4 regions of the Arthrobacter sp. SRS-W-1-2016 genome follow, and region 1 is predicted to be linked to each of the others. Evidence: riboswitches for the same ligand, from Rfam matches in the RefSeq annotation. Region 1 holds a riboswitch; each other region holds the start of a gene.

Region 1 (7,186 bases):
GCTCAGCGCGCTCCTTCGCGGCAGCTACCACCTGTACCAAGGCTTCGGCCCGTTCATCGGCAACGCCGTCATGGGCCTCGTGTTCGGATGGATCTACACCAAGACCAAACGTGTCATGCCGCTCGTGGTGGCCCACGCGCTTCTGGACATCGTGGCGTTCGTCGGCTTCAGCGTCTTCGGCAAGGCCATCGGCCTGGGCTAGCGCGCGTTAAAAGGTTTCGGCCGCCATTGCTGGGTGACGTCATTGGCACCCGCATATGGCGGCCGAAGCTTTTCCGGGCTTCCTTGCCCGTTGATCCGTCAGATCGTGACGGCTCCGTTGGCGGTTTCGAACGTTACTGACATGATTCCCGGCGTCCCGTGCGGAGCCATCCATTGGACTGCGACGTCCTCGAGGGGCTTCTCCACAGGTTCACCAAGCCACTCGGTGACGCGCTCCGCGGAGCCGGCAATGGTGAGGCTGGACATCTTGACATCGCTTGGGTACACGAGGGACGGGTGAAGTGCGGGGTCACCCTCCCAGCGGAGCAGGTAGGGAACCTGGGGATCGGCGATGAGTCCCAGGATGCCGATCTGCGACCAGACGAGTTCCCGGCCATCCGGGAACTTGCGGTTGCCCGGGACGGCGGCGCGTCCGAGCCGCTGCTCGAACGGGCTCAGGTCGTCCACAGCGACGCACCAGCCCATCCACCCACCTCCTGCGGCGGAGCGTGCACGGACAGCTTGTCCAAAAGGTGCCTTGTCGGAGGCCGGGTGGTCCAGGACCTCGACAACTTCCAGGTATTTGTGGTCAGCAAGGGGAATGATCATGTTCCGGGTACCAAAGCGCGGATGCACTCCGCCCCGGACTGCGTCCACTCCCAATGCTGCGGAAATCCGCTCGGTGGTGGCCAACAGGCCATCTCGTTCACAAGCGTAAGAGACGTGATCCATGCGCATGGCTTCATCTTGGCACTTTGTGATGGAGCTCTCAGCTAAGTCAAGCCTAACCAAGGTGGGATGTATCGAAAAGGCCGCTCAGGGTCACTTCAGGACGCACCGGGACAGAAAACTTCCGCGTTCGTCACAAAGCTTCCGGAGCCTGCAATGCCGTCCCTAGACTGGCGGCAACCGATCGCCGGCATGCTGAACCCTTCAGCCCGGCAGGCTGACGCACGGCAAGAGCCCAGACAACCAGGAGTCCGCATGTCCCAAGGATGGTCATTCGAAACGCGCCAAATCCACGCCGGCCAGGAGCCGGACGCCGCCACCGGCGCCCGTGCCCTCCCCATCTACCAGACCACCTCGTTCGTCTTTCCCAGCGCGGAAAGCGCGGCCAACCGCTTTGCACTGGCCGAACTGGCGCCCATCTACACCCGGATCGGCAACCCCACGCAGGATGCGGTGGAGCAGCGCATAGCGAGCCTGGAGGGTGGCTTGGCGGCCCTCCTGCTGAGCTCCGGCCAGGCCGCGGAAACCTTCGCCATCCTCAACGTGGCCGAGGCCGGTGACCACGTGGTCGCCAGCCCGAGCCTCTACGGCGGCACCTACAACCTGCTGGCCCACACGCTGAAGAAATTCGGCATCTCTGTGACCTTCGTCGAGGACCCGGACAACCTGGACCACTGGCGGGACGCGGTGCAGCCAAACACCAAGCTGTTCTTCGCCGAAGTCGTCTCCAACCCCCGCCAGGACGTCTTGGACATCGAAGGGGTCTCCCGCACCGCGCACGAGGCGGGAGTCCCGCTCGTCGTGGACAACACCCTCGCCACGCCCTACCTGATCCGGCCCATCGAGTGGGGCGCGGACATCGTGGTGCATTCGGCCACCAAGTACCTGGGAGGGCACGGCTCCGCCATTGCCGGTGTCATCGTGGACTCCGGCAACTTCGATTTCGGCAAGGACCCTGAGCGGTTCCCCGGCTTCAACACCCCGGACCCCAGCTACAACGGCCTGGTCTATGCCCGCGACCTCGGCAAGGACGGGGCCCTCGGCGCGAACCTCTCCTACATCCTCAAAGCCCGGGTCCAGCTCCTGCGCGACCTCGGATCGGCAGTTTCCCCGTTCAACGCTTTCCTGATCTCCCAGGGAATCGAAACCCTCAGCCTGCGGGTGGAACGCCACGTGGACAACGCCACCAAGGTGGCGCAATGGCTCGAAGGGCGCGACGACGTCGAATCGGTCGCGTACGCGGGGCTGCCTTCCAGCCCGTGGTTCGAACGGGGCCGGAAGTACGGCCCCAGGGGCACCGGCGCCGTGGTGTCCTTCACCATCAACGGCGGGGTCGAGGCCGGCAAGCGCTTCGTGGACGCCCTGGAACTGCATTCGCACGTGGCCAACATCGGCGACGTCCGCTCCTTGGTCATCCACCCGGCGTCGACGACGCACAGCCAGCTGACGCCGGAACAGCAGGCCGTTGCGGGAGTGACCCCTGGCCTGGTGCGGCTGTCCGTCGGAATCGAGCACATCGACGACATCCTCGCGGACCTCGAGTCGGGATTCCGGGCAGCCAAGAGCGCCTAGCACGGGCCCGGAGGGGCGTACGAGGCTGGCCGGCGACGCAAGATGAATCTTCGCCGGCCAGCCTTCGCAACCACCCCTTCATGAACAAAACGCGGCCAAGTGTCACAAAGATGTCATAATCTTCGTCAGAAGGGGTCCGGTTTTCCTAGACTCTTCCTATAGGTCATGAGTGCCAGTGACAGCCCCGGCTTGCTGGCCGGCAACCCTCCATTCGCGGTGGGGTGCCCCGGGTGAAGACCTGGCCCTTCGCTGTGTTGGCGGCGGGCAAGCGCGATGTGAGGTGTCAACGAATGACAATTGCTGCAACAGCCATACCCCTTTCCGGTACCCAGGACGGAACCCTCAAGTATGTTTCCGTGGGCGGACTCGAGCTGGAGGCCGGAGGTTACCTCCCGGACGTCGTCCTTGCGTACGAGACGTGGGGGCGGCTCAACGCAGACGCTACCAACGCTGTCCTCGTGGAACATGCATTGACCGGCAGCACCCATGTGGCCCGTGGCGAGAGCGACGAAGACGGCTGGTGGGAGCAGCTTGTGGGTCCCGGCGCCACGATCGACACGGACCGCTACTTCGTGGTCTCCGTCAACATTGTGGGGGGCTGCTACGGCAGCACGGGGCCGTCGTCGAGCGCTCCTGACGGCAAGCCGTGGGGCTCCCGCTTCCCGCTCGTGACCCTGCGGGACAGCACGGTGGCCGAGGCCAGGCTGGCCGACGCCTTGGGGATCCACAGCTGGCACACCGTCGTGGGCGGGTCCATGGGCGGTGCCCGTGCACTGGAATGGGCCGTCGGCTATCCGGACCGCGTCAAGCGATGCGCCGTGATCTCCATCGGGGCGTACAGCACTGCCGAGCAGATCGCGTTCGCACAGGCCCAGACGCTCGCCATCCGGCAGGACGCCGACTTCAACGGCGGAGACTACTACGGCCAGACCGCCCCCGAAGCGGGTCTGGCCCTTGCCCGGCGGATTGCCCACATCACCTATCGCTCGGCGGACGAGCTGGACTTCCGCTTCGGCCGGAACGCCCAGGGCGGCGAGGCACCCCTCCAGGCTGCCGCGTTGGGGGACCGGGGCCGCTACCAGGTAGAGAGCTACCTGGACCACCAGGGGAGCAAGCTGGTCCAGCGCTTCGACGCCAATAGCTACATCGCCATTACCGAAGCGCTCATGAGCCACGACATCACGCGCGGCCGGGGCTCGTTGGAGGATGCGTTGTCCGTGGCCACGGCGACGTTCTTCGTGGCCTCGGTGGACTCGGACCGGCTCTATTTCCCGGAGCAATCCCGCGAGCTTGCCAAGGCCTTGCCCGGAGAGGTCCCGGTTCACGTCATCGAGGCGCCGATCGGGCACGACGGTTTCCTCACCGAGATCGGCCAGCTCGGCCCCCAACTGCGCGAGGCATTCTTCGGCTAGCGCGCCTTTTCGGCTGAATCAGCCGTTCATGATCTCCTGGCGGAGCTTCATGTAGTCCTCCATGGCGATTTTCCCGTCGCTGTACTCCTGGTCCAGCTCGGCCAGTTTCCGTGCCCGGTAGCCTTGGGGCGCGCTGTTCGGCTGGGGAGCGCCGCTCGCTTGCGGAGTAGCCGACGACGGCGGAACGGCCTGCCGCGCGGGCGTCGCCATCGGGGGTTGCGGCTCAGCCGGGATGACCACCGGGGGCTGCTCCGGGTATCCGACGGGGTTGTGCTGCGGAGGATAGGGCTGCCCGGGGTAATTCTGCGGCGGGAAGTCCTGGAACCTGCGCTGGCGCGATCGGTTGTACATGCGGATCCCCATGGGAATCAGCCAAGAGCAGACGATGATCCAGAAGATCAAATTGTTCACGGCGGAAGCCTCCCTGTCTTTCACCAGCTTAGCCCTGCTCCCTGTGACTAACCTCGCGGTTCGTTCAGCTCCCGGGCAGGAAGGTGTCGGCAGGGCCGAAGACGGGTCCCGGCGTCGGGCGTTTCGGCAGGATCCCGTCACCGGAGGAGCGGTGCCTGATCCGGCGGACGACCCACGGGACAAAGTATTCGCGGGCCCAGACCAGGTCGCCAGACCGGGCTTGGCGCCAACTGCGCTGGGGGAGCGGCTTGGGGTGGAGCGGCTCAAGGTTGTGCGGCACATTCAGTGAGTCGAGGACCATCGCGGCGATGGTGTGATGGCCGAGCGGCGAGAAATGGAGGCGGTCTTCGTCCCACATCTGGGAGTTGGAAAGCTGCCTCAAGGACCACATGTCAGCTACCACGGCATCGTGGCGGGCGGCCACCGTGCGGAGGTTTTCGTTGTAGATGGCCACCTTGCCGCGGATCCGGCCGAGGACCGATGACGCGGTGTCCGGACCGTTGAAGAGAACCACCGTGGCGCCGTCGGAACTCAGGGTCTGCACTGCGGCATCGAGTTTTTCGGCCAGGGCGTCGGGATCGCCGCCGGGACGGATGAGGTCGTTGCCGCCTGCGGAGATGCTCACGAGATCCGGCTTGAGGTCCATGCACGGGCCAAGTTGTTCGTCGAGGATTTGCTGCAGCAAGCGTCCGCGGATGGCGAGGTTGGCGTAGGCGAAGTCGCGGTGTCCCCGGCTCAGTTCCTCGGCGACGCGGTCGGCCCAGCCGCGATGTGCTCCGGGGTTGTTGGGCTCGGGGTCGCCGATGCCTTCGGTAAAGGAATCACCTAGCGCCACGTAACGGGTCCACGGATGAATCCGCTCGTCCGACTTTGCCACCGTGGAATCAGTGTCACTCACGTCCATATCCTGCCTCTTGCTGCGTCGCTACGCGCCCGTAGCTTGTTACTCATGGGTAACTGCAAGAATAGTCCCATGAGTCAAGCTTCCGCCTTTCCTGCCCCGGTCGTTTTGTGGTCCCACGAAGAGGAAGAGCGGGCTGGAAAGCCGTTGCTGGTCCTTCTGCACGGTTACGGATCCAACGAGCAGGACCTCTTCAGCCTGGCCGGCCTGTTGCCCCGGGACTTCGTCGTGGCCTCGCTCCGCGCGCCGATCGCCACAGGCCCGGGCTTCACGTGGTTCCCGCTCACGGCGTCCATCGACTACTCCCTCGACGCCGTCAAGGACGCCGCGGGGTACGTGTTTTCCTGGCTGGATTCGTTGAAGTCCAACCACAGTTCAGTGACGCTCCTCGGGTTTTCCATGGGCATGGCCATGGCCACCTCGCTGCTCCGGCACCGCCCGGCGGACTTTGCCGCCGTCGTCGGGCTTTCAGGGTTCGCCGTCGACGCCGGCGAGGACCCCGCGTTCCGTGACGCCGAGCTGGACGGATCCGTGCCGCTCTTCTGGGGACGCGACCAACAGGACCCTGTCATCACCCCGGACAAGATCGAATACACCATGGATTGGGCCCGAAAGCACACGGACCTTACCAAGGTGCTCTACACGGGCATGTGGCACGGCATCAACCAGCAGGAAATCGGGCACGTTGGCGAATTCCTGGAGCACAAGGTCCTCGCGTCCGTCTGACTCCATCTGACAACAACGCGGGGTCACTTACGGCCCATGACGAGGCGCGCAATGGGACGTAAGTGACCCTGCGTTGCTAGGACTCTGTGGTGATCCGCACCGTCTGTCCGTTGACGGTCACGGTATCGCCCACATGGAGTTGGCGGCCGCGCCGATCATCGATCTCGCCGTTGACTTTGACCAGGCCGTTCTTGATGAGTTCCGTGGCTTCCACGCCATCCTCCACGAGGTTGGCGAGCTTCAGGAGCTGGCCGAGCCGGATCATGTCGTCGCGGATGGGGATTTCTTCGATTTCCGGGTTGCTCATACAAGCAATGATGCCTGAAGTAGGGTGGTGAAAATGCCGCAGTCGTCCCGCACCTTGCCTGGAAGTCCCTCCCGTACGCCCCTGCCCTTGCTCACCGGCCTGCTCCTTGCCGTGGCAACCGGACTCGTGATTCCGCTCCAGGGCCGGATCAACGGTGCTCTGGGGGCAAAGCTCGACGACGGTATCGCGGCCGCCGTCGTGAGCTTCACCACCGGGCTGGTACTGATCGCGGCGATCGGACTCGCGCTGCCGAAGGGCCGCGCGGCCCTTCGAAGGATCCTGCCGGCCCTGAAGGAGCGGAGCTTTCCACGGTTCTATGTCCTGGCCGGTGGCATTGGCGCGCTGTTCGTTTTCGCCCAATCGTTCACGGTCGGCCTGCTTGGCGTGGCCTTGTTCACGGTCGCTGCAGTGACCGGCCAGACCCTGAGCGGACTACTCGTGGACCGGCTCGGCATCGGGCCCGGCGGCAAACGCTCGATCACCGGGGTCCGAATCCTCGGCAGCGTCCTGACGATCGCCGCCGTCGTCTGGGCCGTGTCGCCGCGCCTAGGGGCCGCCACCGACGTCGGGTCCTTGCTGCTCCCCATCCTGTTGCCGGTCGTGGCGGGCTGCCTCATGAGTTTCCAGCAGGCCATGAACGGCACTGCGACCGTGCACTACGGCAGTCCCATCGCTGCGACGCTCGTGAATTTCGTGGCCGGAACGGTGATTCTCTGGATTGCCTGGCTCATCAAAGTGTTGCTCCTTGGTCCCGGCCACGCCCTGCCTGCTGAATGGTGGTACTACCTGGGCGGCCCGATGGGGTGCGTCTTCATTGGCCTGGCTGCTTTGTTGGTCCGAAGCCTCGGTGTCCTGGTCACCGGGCTCGGGATGATCGCCGGGCAGCTGCTTGGATCACTGGCGCTGGACCTGGTCCTGCCGGCTCCC
Region 2 (7,186 bases), on a different contig from region 1:
GGGCAGGCGCCCTGCTCGCCCTCGGCAAGTGCTCCCGGTTCTCGGCAACGCTGCTTGCGGGGATCTCGGTCCTGAACACCTTTGTCGAGTGGCGTTCTGCCGACATCAGCACGAAGGAAGGCCGGCTCGCCCGTCGCGCCCAGTTGCTCAAGAACATTTCCCTGACCGGCGGGGTTCTCCTTGCCGCCGTCGACACTGCCGGCAAACCGAGCCTCGCATGGCGCGCCGAACACCTCGCCATCGACGCCAAGAAGGCCACAGGCAAGCAGTTCAAGAAGACAGACCGGGCCGTCCGCAAGGCCGTAGACAACGCAGTTGGAGCATAAGGAAGCATGCCAGGAACCCCCGCCACGCAGACAGACGATTCAGGGACGAGCACAGCTTCCGCGCTTCCCCTGTGGCCCGCACCCTTCGCCAGCCACCCCGTGGATGCCACGGTCACGGTTCCTGGTTCGAAGTCGCTGACCAACCGCTATCTGGTCTTGGCGGCATTGGCCAACGGCCCCAGCAGGTTGCGTGCACCCTTGCATTCGCGCGATTCGGCGCTGATGGTCGAGGCCCTGCGCCGGCTTGGAGCCACCATTACAGAGGTTCCCGGCGATGGACAGTACGGCCCGGACCTTGAAGTCACCCCGATCGACCCTGCGGCGGCGGCATCGGAGACCGCCATCGACTGCGGCCTGGCCGGCACCGTCATGCGCTTCGTGCCGCCGCTTGCGGCACTTCGCAACGGCGCTTCGGTGTTCGACGGCGATCCGCACGCACGCCAGCGTCCCATGGGCACCATCATCGAAGCCCTCCGGACCCTCGGAGTGGACGTCAGCGCCATGGACGGGAACGCGCCGAGCTCCTTGCCGTTCAAGGTCTCCGGCACGGGCTCCGTGCGCGGTGGCCACTTGGTGATCGACGCGAGCGCTTCCTCGCAGTTCGTCTCCGCCCTGCTGCTCGTCGGTGCCCGTTTCGAAGAGGGCCTGCACCTCGAGCATGTCGGCAAGCCCGTGCCGAGCCTCGACCACATCAACATGACTGTGGCGGTCCTGCGCGGGGTTGGAGTCCAGGTAGATGACTCCGTGCCGAACCATTGGCGAGTCTCCCCCGGCGCCATCCAGGCGTTCGACGAGCGAATCGAACAGGACCTCTCCAACGCGGGTCCCTTCCTCGCCGCGGCGCTCGCCACGAAGGGAACCGTGCGGATCCCCAACTGGCCTGCCAACACCACGCAAGTCGGAGATCTCTGGCGGAACATTCTTGCCACCATGGGCGCTACCGTCACGCTGGACAACGGGACCCTGACAGTCACCGGCGGTTCCGAGATCCTGGGCGCGGACTTCGACGAAACCAGCGAACTCGCCCCCACGGTAGCGGCATTGTGCGCCTTGGCAACCAGCCCTTCCCGGCTCACCGGCATCGCGCACCTGCGCGGACACGAGACGGACAGGCTGGCCGCGCTCGTCGCCGAAATCAACCGGCTTGGCGGCGACGCCGAGGAAACCAGCGACGGCCTGGTAATCCGGCCCGCAGCGCTGCACGCCGGCGTCGTGCATAGCTACGCCGACCACCGCATGGCTACGGCGGGCGCCATCCTTGGGCTCGCCGTCGAGGGTGTCCAGGTCGAAGACATCGCGACGACGTCCAAGACCATGCCCGAATTCCCGCACATCTGGACGTCGATGCTCAGTGCAGGGCCAGCGGCCGCGGACACCGGTTCAACGGAGACAAGCAACTGACGATGGCCCGCGACGCACGCTCCTGGGATGAGTCCGACGTCCGGATCCGCCCCAACAAGAAGGGCACACGCCCCCGCACGAAGGACCGCCCCAGCCACGACGACGCCGTGATCGGGCGCATCGTCACCGTCGACCGCGGCCGCTACACCGCGATCGTGGATGAAAGCTCGGACAACGAGCGCATTGTCATTGCCGCCCGCGCACGGGAACTGAGGCGCTCCCCCGTGGTTCCGGGGGACTTCGTCGCGCTCGTCGGCGATGTTTCAGGAGCCCCGGACACCCTCGCCCGCCTCGTGCGGGTCGAGGAGCGGAAGACCCTCCTGCGGCGAAGTGCCGACGACACCGATCCGATCGAACGCGCCGTCGTCGCCAACGCCGACCAGCTCGTGGTGGTGGTGGCGGCCGCCAACCCGGAACCGCGTACCGGATTCATCGACCGCGCCCTCGTGGCAGCGTACGACGCCGGGATCGAGCCGCTGCTGCTCGTCACCAAAGCGGATGTCAAGGATCCGACGGAACTGCTCGCCAACTACGTGAGCCTGGGTTTCCCCATCATCATCAGCCGGACGGCCGACGCAGGCGCCTCCGGCATCGACGCCCGTTCGGACGACGGTCTGTCCGCACGCCTCGACAGTGACGCCGTCGGCCAGCTGCGGGACTACCTCGACGGCAAGGTCACCGTGCTCCTGGGCCATTCCGGCGTCGGGAAATCCACCATGGTGAATGCCCTGACCGGTGCCGAGCGCGCCACCGGCGGGGTCAACGCGGTGACGGGGCGCGGACGGCACACCTCGTCGTCTGCCCTTGCCCTGAAGCTCAGCGACGCCCCCGGCGGAAGCTGGATCATCGATACGCCCGGCATCCGTTCCTTCGGCCTCGCCCACGTGAACCCGGACCGCATCCTGCATGCCTTCCCGGATCTCGAACCCGGGACCGAAATGTGCGAGCGGGGCTGCAAGCACGATGCCAACGCTGTTCGATGCGGCCTGGATTCGTGGGTAGCCGATGGCCACGCCGGAGAGTCGGGCCCGGCCCGCTTGGCATCGTTGCGCCGGCTCCTCGGCGCGGACCCACGCATGGAAGCACAGGAAACCAAGGAACTGGGTACGGTCAACTAACTGCGCCGCTGCCGTCCTACCTCCCCGGCTCACCGGCGAAGAGACGGTAGTTTGGAAGCATGACCCAACCCGATTCGAGCTACAACGACGACCTGCGGCTGGCACACGTCCTGGCCGACTCCGTCGATTCCCTGACAATGGAACGGTTCAAGGCCCTGGACCTGCAGGTGGAGACCAAACCCGATCTGAGCCCCGTCACCGATGCCGACAAAGCCGCCGAGGAAGCAATCCGCGGGCAGCTCTCCCGTTCCCGCCCCCGTGACGCCGTCCTCGGGGAGGAATTCGGCAGCACGGGCCACGGCTCGAGGCGTTGGATCATCGATCCCATCGACGGGACCAAGAACTTCGTGCGTGGCGTACCCGTCTGGGCAACGCTGATCGCCCTCGTGGACGAGGGCGAGGTAGTGGTGGGGCTCGTGAGCGCTCCGGCGCTCGGCAAGCGGTGGTGGGCGGCCAAGGGCTCGGGCGCCTACATGGGCCGGTCGCTGGCCGCGGCCACCCGGTTGAAAGTTTCCAACGTGTCCCGGCTCGAAGACGCCTCGCTCTCCTACTCCGAGCTTTCCGAGTGGAAGCAGCACGGGAAGCTGGACAACTTCCTGGGCCTCGAGAACGATGTCTGGCGCAGCCGTGCGTACGGGGACTTCTGGTCCTACTGCCTCGTGGCCGAGGGCGCCGTGGACATCGCCGCCGAACCGGAACTCCAGGTCTACGACATGGCCGCCTTGGTGCCGATCGTGACCGAGGCCGGCGGACGCTTCACGTCCCTGGATGGCGCGGACGGCCCCTTCGGCGGAAACGCCGTCGCCACTAACTCGATCCTGCACTCCGAGGTCCTCAAGAGGCTCAACCCCGAACTCGACGACCTCCTCTAATCCGCCCATTCACTGAACAAACGACGGCGGACGCCCCCTTTCCGGGGCGTCCGCTGCTTTTTCTTCGGCGGAAGGCACATTTTTCGGGCGGTGTAACAATCCGCTTAACAATCGCGGTCACATTGGAACCGGCCTTGCCGGTGTCCTACTCTCTTTACAGGTCACGAGTGCCAGCGCGAAACCCCGGTTTGCTGGCCGGCAACCCTCCATCGCGGCGGGGTGCCCCGGGTGACGACCGGGCCGGTCCGGAACGGATGCGGCAAGCGCGGACCCCCTGCACGCAGGGGTCCCTCTTGAGTGAGGTCCCATGAGCACAGCCACAATTTCTTCCACGGCTCTTTCGCAGCACCATGATTCTGCGCAGCGGCACGGTGATTCCCGGACTCCGGCATCGCGCCCTTTGGCTGCCGTCACCGGAGCGGAGCTGCAGGCACCCTTGATCCAGGGCGGCCAGATCCGCTACGCAAACCTCGACTACGGCGCTTCCGCACCTGCACTGACCGTGGTCTCCGCATACCTCAACGAAATCCTGCCGTACTATGCGAGCGTCCACCGCGGCGCCGGCTATGCCTCGCAAATCAGCACCTCGGTTTACGAGAACGCCCGCAACATCGTTCGTGACTTCGTTGGCGGCAGGCCGGACGATTCCGTCATTTTCACGCGCAACACCACCGATTCCCTCAATCTGCTGGCGGGTTGCTTGCCGGTTGAGAACGGAAGGCATACCGGCGAAGTCCTGTACCTGGACATCGAGCACCACGCCAATCTGCTCCCATGGCAAGGTGTCCCCCATCGCAGCATCGTTGCCGCCGGAACATTGTCCGAGACTGTTGCCGCTGTCCGCACGGCACTCTCCCAGGGTGGCGTCAGCCTCCTGGCAGTCACCGGCGCGTCGAACGTGACCGGCGAGATCCTGCCCATCAACGACCTCGCAGCCTTGGCCCACGAATTCGGGGCGCGGATCGTGGTGGACGCGGCGCAACTCGCCCCTCATCGCCGGATCGATATCGCCGCCGCGGAGGTGGACTACCTGGTCTTCTCGGGGCACAAGCTCTATGCACCGTTCGGTGCCGGCGTCCTGGTGGGCCGCCCCGACTGGCTCGACGCCGGCACACCGCACCTGGCAGGAGGCGGCGCCGTCCGCGAGGCACGCCTTGATTCCGTCAGCTGGGCCACGGGGCCGGCAAGGCACGAAGGGGGCTCTCCGAACGTGCTCGGCGCGGCCACCCTGGCCCGGGCCACACAGGTCATTGCCAGCCTCGACCACGAAGAATGGCACGCCCACGAGGCCGCCATCCGCTCGCACCTGGTCGAGGGCCTCAAGCAAATCGACGGCGTGACCGTGCACCAGATCTTCAGCGACACGGATCCCCAGGACACGATCGGCGTCGTGAACTTCTCGCTCCAGGGCTACGACGCCGGACTCGTCGCGGCCTATCTCGCGGCCGAGCACGGCATCGGCCTGCGGGACGGACGCTTTTGCGCCCACCCCCTGCTCAAGCGCCTTGGCCTTCCCTCCGGATCGCTGCGAGCCAGCTTCGGCGTGGGGTCGCGTTTGGAAGACGCCACCCGGCTCATCGCGGGCATCCAGGCCCTCAAAAGCAACGGCCTCGGCTGGGACTACGTGGTGGATGCCGGCCGTTGGGTGCCCGCGAACGATCACCGCAGCTACCCGGAGTGGGCTCCCAATACTCCCGGGACCGCAGGCGCCGCACCCTGCAGCACCGACTGATTGCGATAGATTCGTAGGGTATTTTTCCTGTCCTACGAAGGAGTCCCCGCGTGGCCCCGCGACCCAAAGGCACCTCAGCCGGCCCCAAGCTTTATGAGGAACGCCGACTCGAACTCGGTCGGAGTTTCCAGGACGGCGGAGAACACTATGAGCGGGTCCGGCCGGGCTACCCGGCGGATTCAGCTGACTGGCTGCTGCCGGAGGGGGCTCGGGACGCGGCAGACATCGGCGCCGGCACCGGAAAGTTCACCTCGCTGCTCGTCGAGCGGGGGCTGGCGGTGTCGGCAGTGGACCCCTCCACGGACATGCTCACCCAACTGCGCAAAGCGTATCCACAGGTGATCGCCCTGGAGGGCACGGCAGAGGCAACCGGGCTGGCGGACTCAGCATTCGACGTCGTCAGCGTTGCCCAAGCCTGGCACTGGTGCGATCCGCTCGCCGCGAGCACTGAGATCGCCCGGATCCTTCGACCCCACGGCGTCATCGGCTTGATCTGGAACCAATTGGACACTTCCGTGCCCTGGGTCCATCGCCTGTCCCGCATCATGCATGCCGGCGATGTCCACAAACCGGGCTTCCGGCCAGTGGTGGGCCCCGAGTTCACCGGCCTCGAAACCCACGTCACGCGCTGGGAGGATCCCTTGGCTCCGGCAGACATCCTCGAACTCGTGAAGTCGCGCAGCTATTATCTCAGGGCGAACGATGCCACCCGTGCGAAGGTCATGGGCAATCTCCGGTGGTATCTCTTCGAACATCTGGACCATGCCGAGGACGAGGTCATCCCCCTGCCCTATCTCACGCAGAGCTGGCGGGCGCGCAAAGCCTGATTCCGCCGGTTCACGATAGGCTTGGAACCGTGAAGACCAGTGCGCCCTCCTCCTCCATCGAGGACTACGTCAAGGTCATCTACTCCTTTACGGAGTGGCAGGACAAACCCATCACGTCCTCACAGCTCGCGCAGCGGCTCGGCGTCGCCAATTCCTCCGTCTCGGAGATGGTCCGCAAGCTCAAGGACCAAGGCCTGGTGGACCACCAGCCGTACAGCGCCATCACTTTGACCCCCCAAGGAATGCATCTTGCCCTGGGCATGGTCCGCCGGCACCGCCTGATCGAAACCTACCTGGTGAGGGAGTTGGGCTACAGCTGGGATGAAGTCCATGACGAGGCCGAGATGCTCGAGCACGCTGTCTCGGACACCTTCATCGATCGCATGGCCGCCAAATTGGGCAACCCGGGACGCGATCCCCATGGTGACCCCATCCCCGCCGCGGACGGTTCGGTGAGCCTGCCGCACGCGCACCGAATGATCGAGCTCGACGACGGCCATTCCGGCAAGATCACCCGGATCAGCGACGAAAACCCTGAGCTGCTGCGCTACCTTTCAGCCGAGGAAATCGACCTCGACGCCAGCATCGAGGTCATTGGCCGCAAGCCGTTCGGCGGTGCGCTGGTGGTCCGGATCGGGAAGGGCCCGGGAAGCCGCGATTACGATCTCGCGGACGAGGTCGCTTCCGCGCTCTGGGTGGCCACCGACGTCGAACACGAAGGCTGCGTCCTCGCGGAAAGCTGACGAAACCGTCACAGCGTCTTGGAGCGCACTGTTCAGGCGCGCTGGGCAGCCGTCCCGCCGTCGTCGGGGGCTGGACCTTGCGACGAGTCCACTATCGCCGCGCCCACCACCGGATTCCGGATCCCGACGGCGGATGCCACCGCGCCGAGGAAGAACAGCAAGGCGGT
Region 3 (7,186 bases), on a different contig from region 1:
GAGCACCTCAACAGGCTCGTCCGTGGGGTTGACCCAGGTGTGGGGTTCGCGGCCCGGGAAGGACAGCGTGTCTCCCTCTTCGAGCTCGTACTCCTCGTTGGTAAGGATCAATTTGATGCGGCCCTTGACGACGTGCAGGACGTCGACATCGCAATCGACGGCGTAAAGCTCGGCCTCTCCCCGGCCCCGGGGCTCGATCGAGGCCTGCAGGATCTGCAATCGCCGTTCGGAGCGCGCCGTCAGGAGACGCTCCACGATGCCCTGCCCGCCGAGCGAAATCCGCGGTCCGTCGTCGCGCCGGGTCAGATGCGTCTCCGGTGCGGCGAAAAGGTCTCCGATGGACACCGAAAGAACTTGGCAAAGCGTCACGAGGGAAGCGACCGACGGCGATGTCAGGTCACGCTCCACACGGCTCAGGAACCCTTTGGTGAGGCCGGTGGCGTCGGCAACCTGCTCGATGGTGAGCCGCTGCGATTGGCGGGCGGCACGAATTCTGGAACCGATGGCAACGGGGACGTTGCTCGGTTCAACGGGGAGAGCCTTCATTCACGAACCTTTCAGGCCGTTTATGCGGCCCTGTCATTGCAGCAATAGTAGCCGGATCGCCGGCATGGCAGGGCCTTTGGCTAGCCGGAGGAGCGCCGATGAGTCCGCTGGGCGAGACAGCATCTTGACCGTTACTCGCATCACTACGTATCCTCATAGGCAACAAGTGTTGTTTGTGAGGCATACATCACAGACTACTCTCCCCAATCACCAGCGCAGAGACCTTCCGCAACCCCGCACGAAACCCCGCGGACCGGCGTCGGAATCCCCCAGAGCTCTGCGCATCACTTTCAGGAGCCAACCGTGGACTCTTCGTTCATCAATATTGCGATCGTGGTGGTGTATTTGCTCGCCATGCTGGCCTTCGGCTGGTGGGGCAAGTCGCGCACCAAGAACAACAGCGACTTCCTGGTGGCAGGGCGCCGACTCGGTCCGATGCTCTACACCGGCACCATGGCCGCCGTCGTCCTCGGTGGCGCATCGACGGTTGGCGGCGTCGGCCTCGGCTACAAGTTCGGCGTCTCCGGCATGTGGTTGGTGGTCGCGATCGGTTCGGGCGTCCTCCTCCTGAGCCTGCTGTTCGCCGGCACCATCCAGCGGTTGAAGATCTACACGGTCTCCCAGATGCTGAGCCTGCGTTACGGCCAGCGTGCCACGCAGACCTCCGGCATCGTCATGCTGGCCTACACCCTCATGCTGTGCGCCACGTCCACGGGCGCCTACGCCACCATCTTCGTTGTCCTCTTCGGCTGGGAGCGCTGGCTCGCCATCGCCGTCGGCGGCGCCATCGTCCTGGTCTACTCCACCATCGGCGGCATGTGGTCCATCACCCTCGCCGACCAGGTGCAGTTCATCATCAAGACCGTGGGCATCTTCTTCCTCATGCTCCCGTTCGTCCTCAACGCGGCAGGCGGTTTCGACGGCATCCGTGCCCGTGTTGACGCCAGCTTCTTCCAGTTGGACGGCATCGGGGCGCAGACCATCATCACGTACTTCGTGGTCTACACCCTTGGCCTGCTGATCGGCCAGGACATCTGGCAGCGCGTGTTCACCGCGAAGACCCCCAAGGTGGCCCGATGGGGCGGCGCCACCGCCGGCATCTACTGCGTCCTGTACGGCGTGGCCGGCGCCCTGATCGGCCTGGCTGCCCGGGTGGCCCTGCCGAACATCGACGTCAAGGCCCTTGGCAAGGACGTCGTCTACGCCGAGGTAGCCACGCACATCCTGCCGATCGGCATCGGCGGCCTTGTCATGGCCGCAGCAGTCGCCGCCATGATGTCCACCGCGTCCGGAGCCCTCATCGCCGCGGCCACCGTTGCCCGCGCCGACGTGGTCCCGTTCGTGGCCAGCTGGTTCGGCAAGACGATCAACACCAACGACACCGAAAATCCCGAGCATGACGTCAAGGCCAACCGCTACTGGGTCCTTGGCCTGGGGATCGTTGCAGTGTTGATCTCGATGGCGGCGCAAGACGTCGTGGTGGCCCTGACCATCGCCTACGACATCCTGGTAGGTGGCCTGCTGGTTGCCATCCTGGGCGGCTTGGTCTGGAAGCGCGGCACGGGTATTGCCGCAGCCTGGTCCATGGCAGTCGGGTCTGTACTGACCCTTGCCTTGCTGATCGCCTACGCCACGGGAATCATCCCCAGCGAAGACGGCGTCTACGCCAACGATCCCATCTACTGGGGCCTCGGCGCCTCGTTCGCCGTCTATTTCGTGGTCTCCCTCCTCACGCCGCCCACCGAGCCGGCCGTCCGCGAAGCTTGGGAACGCCGCGTTGCCGGAACGGCCGCGGAGGAACTCCCACTGGAGGCCCACCCGGTGGCCATCCACTAGGTTTCACAAAACCACGTACGACGGCGGCGCCGCACCTTCTCCTTCGAGAGGTGCGGCGCCGCCGTCGCATGTACAGTAGGAACAGCTTCAAGAGATGTGGCGCCAAGCTCCGACTTGCCACACGCCAACCCCATGTTCACGGGTGGTTCGGATGAAGAAGCGGCCCGGCTCGGACCAGAGACAACCGAACGGGCAAGAGCAACTCCATAGGAGAAGGCCATGCCTTTCGAAAACGGCGCCACCGCCACAGCCGACCGCACTATCCAGTCCAGCGCCCTCTTTTTGCCCCGCCCCCGTCGGGTGGACGAGTTCGTCCGGGTGATTCCCGGCGTCGACCTCTCCCAAGGCTCCATCACGTTCGTGGTGGACGGAGACCTGGAACGCTATTGGCATCATGAGCCGCGGCTCATCACCGAAGCACTCTCAAAAGCGGTCCAGCCCGCCCGCTGGTTCCCGGCCACACGGAAACTTACGCTCACGGTTGCGGCAACCGGGCACCGTGCGGGCGTGCAGAAGCACTTCATCCTGAGCGCGTTCTAGCCGCCAAGGTCACGATCGCGCGGGCCGTGCTCTCACCAACGGGCAGATCAGACAGGAGGGTGGATTGGAACATGTGGTAGATATCTGGTTTTCCGGACCACATAGCGCAGCTCGGACGATTATCCGTGGCGAGCAGATGGTGCCAACTGCCGTGCTCGGTGTCGACAAAATGGTTTTGTACGTATGTGGTCCATGGTTGAAGCAGGTTCGCGTATCGCGGGTTGCCTGTGGGGCTAGCCCACGTCGCGGCGGCGGAAATCGCTTCCGCGGTCACCCAGTGGGGTCGGTCTCGAATGCCGGGTCTGCCATCCCAAGCTACGGTGTACACGAAGCCCTCCGCAGTGTCCGCGGTCCATCCATATTTCACGGCCGTCTCGTAGAGGCCGGCAGCGGCTTCCTTTAGCCACGGCGGTGGCAGTTCAAATGTTGACTCAAGCTCGAAGAGGCGGCTCCCTTCGAACAGGTGGCCGATTGTCATTCCGTAGGGGTGGATTCATCGCCGGGATTATCGAGATTGAAGTCGGGCAGCGGCATCCAGTCCTGGCCGTAGTGTTCGTTAAACCACCACTTCGCTGAACGGGCGCGCACATTGATGAAAGTCTCCGCGATCCGCAGGGCACGATCCCTCCAGCCCGGGTTTCGTGTGTGGCCATAGAGTGCGAGGATCGACTCTAGCCCGTGCATATTGGCGTTGGCGCCCCAATACGGTTCGGGTTCGGCAAACTCTCGATCCCAGGATTCGAAGAGGGCACCGGCGTCATTCGACCAGAATCTGCTCATCAGCACCTCGGAGGCCTTCGCCGTCAACTCGTCGGCGCCGGGGATGCCCGCGGTGGCCGCAGCGGAAGCCGCCAGCGCGACGAAGCATGTATCGTAAGCGCGTTTCCGTTGCGAGGAAGGCGTTCCGTCAAGAGAACTCAAATAGCCTCCGAAGGGTGCATCTCAGAACTGGTCCGGTAGGCACGCTACGCCGTGCGCCGCATAGGGGATTACATCAGGCACCTCCAGCAAGGCGGCGATACTGAAGCAATAGATCATCCGCGCAGTCACGAAGCACGCTGGAGAGCGGCTGATGTCCACGCTCCCGAAGCGATCGAGGAATCCAAACCCATCGGGAACCAGCGCACCTTTTGCGAGCTCAATCAGACCGTGGAGTTCCTCGTGACTGGCCTTTTTCAGAGGGCTGGGACCCATGTGCAGGCTTGACCCTTCGTGCCGATCTGCTGGATCTATCTAGGAAAAGGACTACACCGGGAAACAGTGAGCCAAGACGTAACCCCGCTGCTGGAACCTTACGGTCGGGCCCCGGGCACGGGCATGGCCGGGACCGACCGGCACGATTGGCGTTCGATCAGGGCGACGGGAAGGACGTTCTTTCGTCGGAACTTCCTCCCGGGGGAATCAATCCGGGCAAGTATGCGCTCGGCCGCGACCCGTCCGATATGCCGCGGGTCCTGGTCAATGACAGACACCGAGGGAGTGAGAACGTCCGCCATGGGGAAGTCGCCGAAGCTGATGAGCGCAATGTCCGTTCTGTTCAGCGCCTGAAGGGCCGGAAAGACGCCGGTGGAGAACCGGGCGTTGGAGGAGAAGATGGCGGTCGGCGCATCCGGCAACGCCAGCAGGGTCTTGCAGACCTGGGCGGCGGCGTCCGCGTCCCGCGAACCGAGAGCAACCAGTTCCTCGCTCCGTGCCAAGCCGGCTTCTTCAAGGGCGGCGAGGTACCCTTCCAGGCGCAGCCGTGTCGTGGGCACTTCCGTGGAATCCCCGACGATGGCGATGCGGCGGTGTCCGTGCGCGATGAGGTGCTGCGTGGCTTCGAATGCACCGCCGAAGTCGTCTTCGACGAAATAGTCAGCAGCGAGCTTGTTGGGCGCGCGGTCGATGAACACGATGGGGAAGCTGTCCTGCCAGCGCGCGAGGTAGGACTGGTCGCCGGCGATCGGGGCGATGATGAGGCCGCCGATCTGGCGGCGGACCGTCGTCTCGATGATGCTCTGTTCCAGGGACGGGTTGTCCCCCAGGCTCGTGACGACGATCGCCATGTCGCGTTCACGCGCGGCCAGTTCGATTTCCTTCGTAACGGCGGCGAAGAAAGGGTCGGCGACGTCAGGCACCGCGATGCCGATGACTGCCGACTTTCCCTCACGGAAGGTGCGCGCCAGCATGTTCGGCACGTACTTGAGTTCACGCATGGCCGACTGCACACGTTCCCGGGTCTCTTCGGTGACGTGCGGGTCGTCATTGAAAACCCTGGAAACCGTCTTGGCGCTCACTCCGGCGCGCGTGGCCACATCCTGCATGGTAGTCACTCTTCGGCTCCTTCACCGTCCGCTGGGAACAGTCTTCTGGCTCGACCGTCCGTGGGCGGGGAACTGTCACCAACGCATCTGAAGATGTCATCGGTGACAATGACCCGCACACACCATCCTGCCCGATCTGCCATGGAACTTCAAGCAACAAATGACATCGATGACATAGATTTTCGCAAATTCATTGACATCGATGACACGGGGCTTCTATATTGCTGTAAGGCAGGTCACAACGGGCCCCTCGAGGGTAGATCCGAGTTCCCGTTTCAGACGACCCGAATCGATTCAGACAGCGCTTCAATGGTGTGGCAGCAAGGCTTCTCCACCGTGGAATGACCAACGGAGGAGACAGTGATGAACACCACTGAAGATGGGATCTCGACGCCCATCCGGGGGGCCGAGCGGCTTAGCTGCACGCTGGACGAGCTCGTGGAGCGTGCCCGCTCACTGGCTACCGCCGGAACCCGGCGCATCCTGGGAATCACCGGGGCACCCGGTGCTGGAAAGTCCACGGTCGCCCGGGCCATCGCTGAAGCCCTCGATGGACAGGCGGCCCAGGTCGGCATGGATGCCTTCCACCTGGCCAACCAGGTCCTTGCCTCCCACGGCTCCCGGGATCGCAAGGGCGCCCCGTACACATTCGACCCCTGGGGCTACGCGAACCTGCTGAAACGGCTCAAGTCCAACCGGGACCCGATCGTTTACGCCCCCGTGTTCGACCGAAGACTGGAGGAATCCATCGGCAGCGCGATTCCGGTGGCACGCGAGGTCCCGCTGGTCATCACCGAAGGAAACTACCTTCTCCTGGACGCCGAAGGCTGGCGGGAGAGCAAGGAACAGATCGATGAGGTTTGGTACTTGGATGTGGGTGACGACGAGCGGCAGCTTCGCCTAGTCCGACGCCACACTGCGTTCGGCAAGCCGCCCGAGGAAGCAGAGGCATGGGCGCTTGGCAGCGACCAATGCAACGCCGAGATCGTAGACGCCACCCGCATACGGGCTGACCTGATCATCGACCTTGTCCCGTCCCCGCAGCCCGAACGCCTCCAGACCGAATGAAGAGGAACCCAGAAAGTGACAACACAACGAAGTGTCCCCTGCCGGCAGGCCGGGGCCGCCACAATCGTCCCGTACCAGCTGACAGGTGACAGACCATGACAACCATCCCCGTTCTGGAAGCCCGCGACCTGACCCGCAGCTTCGGCAATGTGCGTGCCCTTGACGGCGCGGATTTCGACGTCAATGCAGGCGAAGTCGTGGCCCTCATCGGCGACAACGGCGCTGGCAAATCGACCCTCGTAAAGGCACTATCGGGCAACCTGGCCTTGGACTCCGGACAGATCCTCTTCGCCGGTGGCGAGGTCGAACTCACGTCCCCGAACCAAGCCAGCAAACTCGGCATCGAAACCGTTTACCAGGACCTGGCCCTGGCACCGCACCTGAACGCGGCCCAGAATATGTTCCTTGGCCGGGAGATCCCCAAACCGGGATTTCAGGGACATCTGGGATTCATGGATAACAAAACCATGCGCCTGAAGTCCCGGGAAGCCTTCGACGAACTCGGCGCCACCGTGCGCAGCCTGTCCGCCCCTGTCGGCAGCATGTCAGGCGGCCAGAAGCAGGCAATCGCCATTGCACGGGCCGTCGCCTGGGCCAAGGGGGTCATCTTCCTTGACGAACCCACCGCCGCCTTGGGCGTCGTCCAGACCAGGAATGTGCTCGATACGATCCGACGCGTCCGGGACAAGGGCGTCGGTGTCGTCTTCATCAGCCACTCCATGCCGCACGTCATCGATGTCGCCGACCGGGTCCAGGTCCTCCGGCTCGGCCGCCGCGTGGCCACTTACGAGGCAAAGAAAACCACGATCGAAGAACTAGTCGGCGCAATGACCGGCGCACTTGATGGAGCACAATCATGACCACCACCGAAACCACGCCGAGTGTGGCCGGGA
Region 4 (7,186 bases), on a different contig from region 1:
CCGTCCACGGGCCGGAAAATTTAGCGTGGCGAACTCTATTGTGCCGCCATGGCGGCAGTAGTTAACTAGTCCCGTGAACTCAGCTGGGGAAGGGTGATCTGGCTCTCGGCCCGGCGGGCACCTGGTTTCACGGTGCCGTGGAATCAGCACTGTTGATGGAGGGCATCATGATGAGTGCAGTTTCTTCGTCCTGGAATTTCAATCACGGTTTTCCCACGCCCGGACCCCAGGATCCCGACAAGACCATCGGCCTCCCGGCCTGCTTCTCACTGAAGGATCCGGTCACGTGACTGCCGCCGCGGAAGACTGGATCAAACGGCTGGACATGTCCCCCGCTCTCGTGGGCGGCTGGTTCGCGCCGGCGCTCGTGAGCAACGAGGACATCGCGGGATCGGCGCTGCCTCCGCGCTTCGGCGTCGATCATCCGCTCTACAGTTCCAACTGGTACTTGCTGCAATCAGGAGAAGTCCTCCAGTTGCACGCCCTGAAGCAGGACGAATTGTGGTTCTTCCATGTGGGGACGCCCATCAGGCTGCACGTCTTCTCCCGGGAGCTTGGACACCAGGACTTTGGCTATACCGAGACCGTGTTAGGGCCGGATCCGGAGGCAGGCGAGACGCTGCAAGGAGTTGCCCCGGGCTCCACCTGGTTCGGTGCCGAGTTGGCCGGTCCAGGGTTCGCCTTGGTCAGCTGCAGCCTCTCACCCGGATACGAGAGGTCTGACTCCGCGAAACCAACGGCACGGGACATCGAGTCGCTCGTCATGAGGTTCCCCGGGCATGCTGAGCTGATCCTGCGACTGGCGGCGGAATAGCCCGGGCCGGCGGGCTGGCAGTCTGGCCGGGAAAAACGTCTGGTGCGCCGGTTCTGGGGCCGGCGCACCAGGCTTCTCCCTCCCCAACTGACTCGCAGTTGTTGTCGTTTAGAGCGCCCTAAACGACAACAAATGCGAGTCAGTTGGGCTTCTCAGGATCCGACCGGAGAAAGCGCGCGCACCAAGCCGAAGAGGTCCTTGGGGTCGTCGGGGTTCGCGACGAGGTCGATCTCCTCGAAGAATTCCGAACCCTCGACGGCGTCGCGGAGATACCGCAAGGCGGAAAAGTCCTCGATCGCGAAGCCCACGGAATCGAATACCGTGATCTGGTGCCTGGAGGTCCGGCCCGGCGCATGACCGCCAAGGACTTGCCAGAACTCGGTGACGGGAAAATCGGCGGACATTTGCTGGATCTCGCCTTCAATCCGCGTCTGGGGATCGTATTCCACAAAGACGTCGCCGAGGTCCAGGATGGCAGCGTCGAGTTCGGTCTTTCCTGGGCAATCGCCGCCGATCGCGTTGATGTGAACGCCCGGAGAAACCTGGTCTGCAGTCAGGATGGTGGCGTTGGCCTTGTCCGCGGTGCACGTGGTGATGACGTCGGCGTCTTCCACTGCGTGGGCCGCCGAGCCCGCGATGGTGATGTCGAAGCCGAGGGGAGCCATGTTCCTGGCGAACTTCTCCATCGCAGCCGGATCAGTGTCCCAGATCCTGACAGTGTTGATGCCCAAGGCTGCCCGGAAGGCCAGCGCTTGGAACTCCGACTGGGTTCCGGTTCCGATCATCGCCATGACCCGTGCATCGGGGCGCGCAAGTTTCTTAGCGACCATGCCGGACGTGGCCGCCGTCCGCAGCGCTGTCAGCACTGTCATCTCCGCGAGGAACGTCGGGTAGCCGTTATGGACATCGGACAGGACACCGAAGGCTGTCACAGTCTGGAAGCCGCGCGCTGGATTCGAGGGGTGTCCATTGACGTACTTGAAGCCGTATGTTTCCTGGTCACTGGTGGGCATCAGCTCGATGACGCCAAACGGGGTGTGACTCGCCACCCGCGGGGTCTTGTCAAAAGATTCCCATCGCCGGAAGTCGTCTTCCAAGTACTGAATCATCTCCGAAATGATGGTTTCCGGGCCTCGCCCGGCCGTCCAGCGGACCATATTGCGGACATCGACAAAGCGCGTCATGTGCGCTCCTTTCCCTCATAAGCATTGTTGCTACGAGGCTACGGAGCGGCGATATGCATCCGCAATTGCCAAAGTATGTACTTTTCATTGAAAACATGCACAAAATGACGAGTCGTTTCGAACATAATGCTCATGAGGTTTGTCGCCGCCAAGCAAGCGGCTACCGCAGGACCGAGCTGAGCAGCAGGCTTGTCTCGCTATTGACGATCCCCTCGATCCCGCGGATCCTGCCCAGCACTTGGTCAAAGTCGCTGAGGCTCTCCGTGCGCAGCTCAGCCACGAGGTCCCAGCCGCCATTCGTGGTGTGCAGTGCCCAAATCTCGGGGAGCCCCCTCAGCTGGCGAATGACCCTGTCGGCCGACCTTCCTTCCACGGCAATGAGCGCAATAGCCCGGATCGCAAGTGGATCGACTTCGTCACGCACCCTCGCGGTGAAACCAACGATGGTTCCGGAGGAAACCAGGCGCTCGAGCCGGCTGTTCACAGTGGCCCTGGCGACGCCCAGTTGGCGCGCGAGGCTCGCGACAGATGCCCTGCCGTCCTCCCTGAGGGCGGAGAGGAGCTGGCGGTCAAGGTCGGTGAGTGCTGCCATAAAGACAAACGTATCGCCCATTCCCCAAGTGGGCCTGAGTCCGTAGGGTATCGACATGAGCATCTACATCAGCCCCGACTCTGCTGCATGGTCGCTGACGGCCATGGCAACCGGTGCGTCAGCGGGATCAATCGATGATGCGAACGGCATGTCCAACTTGATAAAGGAAATCTACGAGACAGAAGGTTTCGAAGCGCTGTCTGGCGTGGTTTTTGCCCTGGCTCATCACAACAGCCTCTCGCTGCACGCACTCGCCACGGCCACCGGGATATCCGTGCACGAGTTGCTGGAAATCCGGAAGCATCAAGGTTCCACGTTTCATCACTCCCCCACAGGAGTAGCATCGCGCTTTGATGCCGTTTCACCCCGGGTCCAGGCAAGCCTGGAACCGTTACCGAATGAAACCGAGGCCTAGGGTCCGCACCAGCGTGGCCCCACCCACCGGCTCCCCACCGGCCGCCTCCCGGTTACGGAACATGACGACGGCCGGTGATGCGGGCCGCCGTCGTGGGTGTTATTTTCTTCTTGAGTAATGAGCACCAGCGCGAAGCCCTGACTTGCTGGTCGGCAACCCTCTCTCCGGCGGGGTGCCTCAGGTGACTACTCGGCGTATCGACACTTTCGAACTGCAAGCGTGACTGAGGAGCACCAATGCCTGAACCAACCGAGGAAAAACTCTCCTACCGTCTCATCACGGGCCCTGACACCAAGGAATTCTGCGAGCGGATCTCCACCGCCCTTGCGGAGGGATACGTGTTGCACGGCAGCCCGGCCGCGACTTTCAACGGCAAGGACGTGATTGTGGCACAAGCCATCGTCCTGCCCGCGGCGATCGCGAGCGCGGATGCCGCCGTCGCCAATGCGGTGGATCAGCTTGATGAAGAGTTCGACGGCGAGGGCCACGCATGAGCTACGCAGGCGACCTCAGCCCGCACGACGCCTGGGCCAAGCTCGAGCAGGGCGCCATCTTGGTGGACGTCCGCACCGAAGGCGAGTGGGCACACATCGGGATCCCGGACACCAAAGCCACCGAAAACGATCCCTTGTTCATCCAGTGGAACCTCGCCGGCGGCATCCCCAACACCCGTTTCATCGAACAGCTGACGCAACAGGCTCCCGAGGCGGACGGTACGGAACTGGTCTTCCTCTGCCGCTCCGGCCAGCGCTCCATCGCGGCCGCGATCGCCGCAACCCAGGCCGGATACACCGCCTACAACGTCCTCGAGGGCTTTGAGGGCGAACCTGACCGCTACGGCGAGCGAACCGTGAATGGCTGGAAAAACCGTGGACTTCCGACGAACCTGGGGAATATCTAAGTGACTTTCAATCCTGACGCCGCCAGCTGGAGCCCTGATACCCAGGCAGTCCGCGGCGGTCTTGACCGTACCAACTTCCAGGAAACGTCCGAAGCCGTCTTCCTGAACTCCGGTTTCGTCTACGAGTCCGCCGCGGCTGCCGAGCGCGCCTTCACGGGCGAGGACGAACGCTTCGTCTACTCCCGTTACGGCAACCCTTCGGTCGCCACCTTCCAGGAGCGACTCCGCCTGCTTGAGGGCACCGAAGCGTGCTTCGCGACGGCGTCGGGCATGTCCGCTGTCTTCACCGCCCTCGGTGCGTTGCTGGCGGCCGGTGACCGCGTGGTTGCCGCCCGCTCGCTCTTCGGTTCCTGCTTCGTGATCCTCAACGAGATCCTGCCGCGCTGGGGGGTCGAGACCGTCTTCGTCGACGGGCCTGACCTCGACCAATGGCGTGCTGCGTTGTCCGAGCCGACAACGGCGGTGTTCTTCGAGTCGCCGTCGAACCCCATGCAGGAAATCGTGGACATTGCCGCGGTGAGCGAGCTTGCCCATGCGGCGGGCGCCACGGTCGTCGTCGACAACGTCTTCGCCACCCCTTTGCTGCAGCGCTGCGGCGATCTCGGCGCAGACGTGATTGTCTATTCCGGCACCAAGCACATCGACGGCCAAGGACGGGTCCTGGGCGGCGCGATCCTGGGCACCAAGGAGTTCATCGACGGGCCGGTCAAGCAACTCATGCGGCACACCGGGCCGTCCCTTTCCGCGTTCAACGCCTGGGTCCTGACCAAAGGCCTGGAGACGATGGCCCTGCGCGTCAACCACTCCTCGGCATCTGCGTTGCGGATCGCCGAATGGCTTGAGGCACAACCGGCCATCAGCTGGGTCAAGTACCCGCTTCTGAAGTCCCACCCGCAGCACGAGCTCGCCGCGAAGCAAATGAAGGCCGGCGGAACCGTGCTCACTTTCGAGCTGCTCCCCTCCGCGGGGCGATCAGCGAAGGAGGCCGCCTTCGCGCTGCTGGACGGGCTCGCCGTCATCGACATCTCGAACAACCTGGGCGACTCCAAGTCCCTCATCACGCACCCCGCCACCACCACGCATCGCGCCATGGGTCCGGAAGGCCGCGCAGCCATTGGCCTGAGCGACGGCGTCGTGCGGCTTTCGGTGGGGTTGGAGGATGTGGACGACCTCATCGGGGACCTCGAGCGGGCCCTCAAGCAGGTCTAGCCTGGCAGCGGGTTAGCCCGGCGCTTCGCGCCAGTCTTGGCGCACCCAGGTGAGGACGGGTTGCGGCTTGGTGTCGCTCTCGTCCCGCTCTGAGCGCATCGTGATCTGAACAGCGTGCTCGACGACGGCGGCCAGCCCGGCGGCGTCGGGCGCGCCCCCGTTGATGCCGCTCCAGCGCTCGGCAACACCACGCTGTTCGATAGCGCCATTGCCACGGCCCAGGATGGCTGCCACGCCGGTCTGGACCAAGTCGAATTCGCCCTGTTCGGCGAGCACAGGTTCCAGATACTCCACCAAGGACCAGACAACGTCCGCGGCGGGCTCCGGGCGGAAGGTCCCGAAGTCCAGCAGCTCGGTGCGCAGGCCGAAGTTGCTTGCCTGCCAGGACGCCATCCGCAGAAGCGCCGTGGGCACGGCCGCGGGCTCTATTCCGGCATGGTATTCACGAACAGACGTCTCAACCAGGGCCCTGACAAGGACGGCGATGAGCGCCGCATCCTCGGCCCGGAGGCAGACATCGGCCACCCGGACCTCCACCGTGGGAACGTGCCGGGAGAGCCTGGCGTCGAAGTAAACCATCCCCTCGTCCAGCAACACTCCCGTTTCGATGAGCCTCCGGACAACCCGCCGGTAGGAGGCGAGGGATCCGAAGATGGCCGACGGCCCCGACGAAGGCCAGCGGTTCCATGCTTGCGTCCGATAGCTTTCAAAGCCCGTGGCCAGCCCCCGCCAGTAGGGAGAGTTGGCGCTCATCGCGGTGAAGACGGCGAGCTTGTCCCGGATGCGGTCCAGGACCATCACGCCTTCCTCGGGGGACTCGATCGAGGTGTGGACGTGGAATCCGCACGTGAGCTGTTCGTGTGCGGTGATGCCGAAGCGTTCGAGCATGATGGCATACCGGGGATCCGGAGTGGTGTGCAACGCGGCGTCCACGGGCGACGTGGCCAACGCGGCGATCCGCGCGCCGTGGCGCCGTGCGGCGTGACTCGCGAGGCCCCTGCCCCTGCGGATCTGGTGTAAGAGCTCGGCATAGCTACGGCATGGCCGGGTCTGGGTTTCGATCTGCTCAAGCTTGAGTTCGTGGCTTAGGCCGGTATCGGGGCCGTCGACCTCGTCAAGGGTGGGTCCGGGTTCGGGGCCGTCATGGGCGGGGCCGTCCTGGGCAGCGCCAGCGAGGAGCGCGTCGGCAAGCGCGAGCGGCTCGCCGGTCACGGGATCGACGATCAGCAATTCCTCTTCCACACCAAAAGTGCGCACGGAACAATTGTGCGCCATGGCAGCCTTGCGGAGACAGATCGAGATTTTGGGGGCGCCGCTGAAGGATTCTGCTGGACCACATGATCGTGCAGAATCCGACGCCGTCAGTCCTGGAAGTACTCGATCTTCGCGCCGATGGTGTTGAGCCGCTCGGCTAGGTCCTCGTAGCCGCGCTCAATCACGTAGATGTTGCGCAACTCGGACGTGCCGCGGGCCGCCAGCATGGCCAACAGCAGGCAAGCTGCGGGCCGGAGGGCCGGAGGGCATCCGACTTCGGCACCACGCCACTTCGTGGGGCCATTGACATAGATGCGGTGCGGATCGAGGAGTTGGACCTGGGCGCCGAGTTTGTTGAGCTCGGTCAAGTAGATCGCCCGGTTCTCGTAGACCCAGTCATGGATCATGGTCTGGCCCTCGGCATTGCCGGCGATGACCGCGAAGAACGGCAAGTTGTCGATGTTGAGCCCGGGGAACGGCATGGGGTGGATCTTGTCCTCCGGCGCACGCAATCGCGATGGCTTGGTGGTGACATCAACCAAGCGCGTCCGCCCGTTGCGCGCGAAATACTCCCCCGAGATGTCGAGTTGCTGGCCCATCTGCTCAAGCGTGGCCAGTTCGATCTCCATGAACTCGATGGGGACCCGGCAGATGGTGACTTCCGAGTTGGTCACGATGCCCGCGGTGATCAGGCTCATGGCTTCAATGGGGTCTTCCGACGGGAAGTACTCGATGTCGACGTCGATCGCCGGACGGCCCGTGATCTTGAGGGTGGTTGTCCCGATGCCGTCGATCACCACGCCGAGCCTCTGCAGGT

The links. A riboswitch is a leader RNA that binds a small molecule or an ion and turns the genes downstream of it on or off. The one in region 1 is predicted to bind S-adenosylmethionine.
Region 2: linked by a shared signal. The riboswitch ahead of BMF89_RS18045 (aminotransferase class V-fold PLP-dependent enzyme) and the one ahead of BMF89_RS04100 (homoserine O-acetyltransferase) in region 1 are both predicted to bind S-adenosylmethionine.
Region 3: linked by a shared signal. The riboswitch ahead of BMF89_RS06010 (hypothetical protein) and the one ahead of BMF89_RS04100 (homoserine O-acetyltransferase) in region 1 are both predicted to bind S-adenosylmethionine.
Region 4: linked by a shared signal. The riboswitch ahead of BMF89_RS12250 (DUF1737 domain-containing protein) and the one ahead of BMF89_RS04100 (homoserine O-acetyltransferase) in region 1 are both predicted to bind S-adenosylmethionine.

Annotation. Positions count from the first base shown of each region.
Region 1 covers NZ_MTPV01000015.1:47,314-54,499, reverse strand. Annotated here, with positions in the region: gene BMF89_RS04115 (type II CAAX endopeptidase family protein) at 1-202, shown strand, start outside; gene BMF89_RS04110 (VOC family protein) at 301-939, opposite strand; gene BMF89_RS04105 (bifunctional o-acetylhomoserine/o-acetylserine sulfhydrylase) at 1,186-2,502, shown strand; SAM riboswitch class IV at 2,664-2,779, shown strand; gene BMF89_RS04100 (homoserine O-acetyltransferase) at 2,793-3,914, shown strand; gene BMF89_RS04095 (hypothetical protein) at 3,933-4,325, opposite strand; gene BMF89_RS04090 (SGNH/GDSL hydrolase family protein) at 4,390-5,229, opposite strand; gene BMF89_RS04085 (phospholipase) at 5,299-5,952, shown strand; gene BMF89_RS04080 (RNA-binding S4 domain-containing protein) at 6,029-6,259, opposite strand; gene BMF89_RS04075 (DMT family transporter) at 6,293-7,186, shown strand, end outside.
Region 2 covers NZ_MTPV01000067.1:179,227-186,412, reverse strand. Annotated here, with positions in the region: gene BMF89_RS18065 (DoxX family protein) at 1-326, shown strand, start outside; gene aroA (3-phosphoshikimate 1-carboxyvinyltransferase) at 333-1,727, shown strand; gene rsgA (ribosome small subunit-dependent GTPase A) at 1,730-2,845, shown strand; gene hisN (histidinol-phosphatase) at 2,905-3,717, shown strand; SAM riboswitch class IV at 3,877-3,989, shown strand; gene BMF89_RS18045 (aminotransferase class V-fold PLP-dependent enzyme) at 4,025-5,449, shown strand; gene BMF89_RS18040 (class I SAM-dependent methyltransferase) at 5,500-6,276, shown strand; gene BMF89_RS18035 (metal-dependent transcriptional regulator) at 6,306-7,019, shown strand; gene BMF89_RS18030 (MFS transporter) at 7,052-7,186, opposite strand, start outside.
Region 3 covers NZ_MTPV01000024.1:2,112-9,297, forward strand. Annotated here, with positions in the region: gene BMF89_RS06000 (cupin domain-containing protein) at 1-546, opposite strand, end outside; gene BMF89_RS06005 (sodium:solute symporter) at 850-2,382, shown strand; SAM riboswitch class IV at 2,468-2,587, shown strand; gene BMF89_RS06010 (hypothetical protein) at 2,602-2,922, shown strand; gene BMF89_RS22750 (AGE family epimerase/isomerase) at 2,903-3,400, opposite strand; partial or broken gene BMF89_RS22375 (AGE family epimerase/isomerase) at 3,397-4,116, opposite strand; gene BMF89_RS06030 (LacI family DNA-binding transcriptional regulator) at 4,215-5,225, opposite strand; gene BMF89_RS06040 (nucleoside/nucleotide kinase family protein) at 5,589-6,293, shown strand; gene BMF89_RS06045 (ATP-binding cassette domain-containing protein) at 6,389-7,153, shown strand; gene BMF89_RS06050 (ABC transporter permease) at 7,150-7,186, shown strand, end outside.
Region 4 covers NZ_MTPV01000049.1:59,173-66,358, reverse strand. Annotated here, with positions in the region: gene BMF89_RS12270 (cupin domain-containing protein) at 287-814, shown strand; gene BMF89_RS12265 (ornithine cyclodeaminase) at 967-1,998, opposite strand; gene BMF89_RS12260 (Lrp/AsnC family transcriptional regulator) at 2,159-2,590, opposite strand; gene BMF89_RS12255 (hypothetical protein) at 2,646-3,005, shown strand; SAM riboswitch class IV at 3,119-3,231, shown strand; gene BMF89_RS12250 (DUF1737 domain-containing protein) at 3,242-3,499, shown strand; gene BMF89_RS12245 (rhodanese-like domain-containing protein) at 3,496-3,906, shown strand; gene BMF89_RS12240 (O-succinylhomoserine sulfhydrylase) at 3,907-5,115, shown strand; gene BMF89_RS12235 (glutamate--cysteine ligase) at 5,128-6,372, opposite strand; gene BMF89_RS12230 (UDP-N-acetylglucosamine 1-carboxyvinyltransferase) at 6,477-7,186, opposite strand, start outside.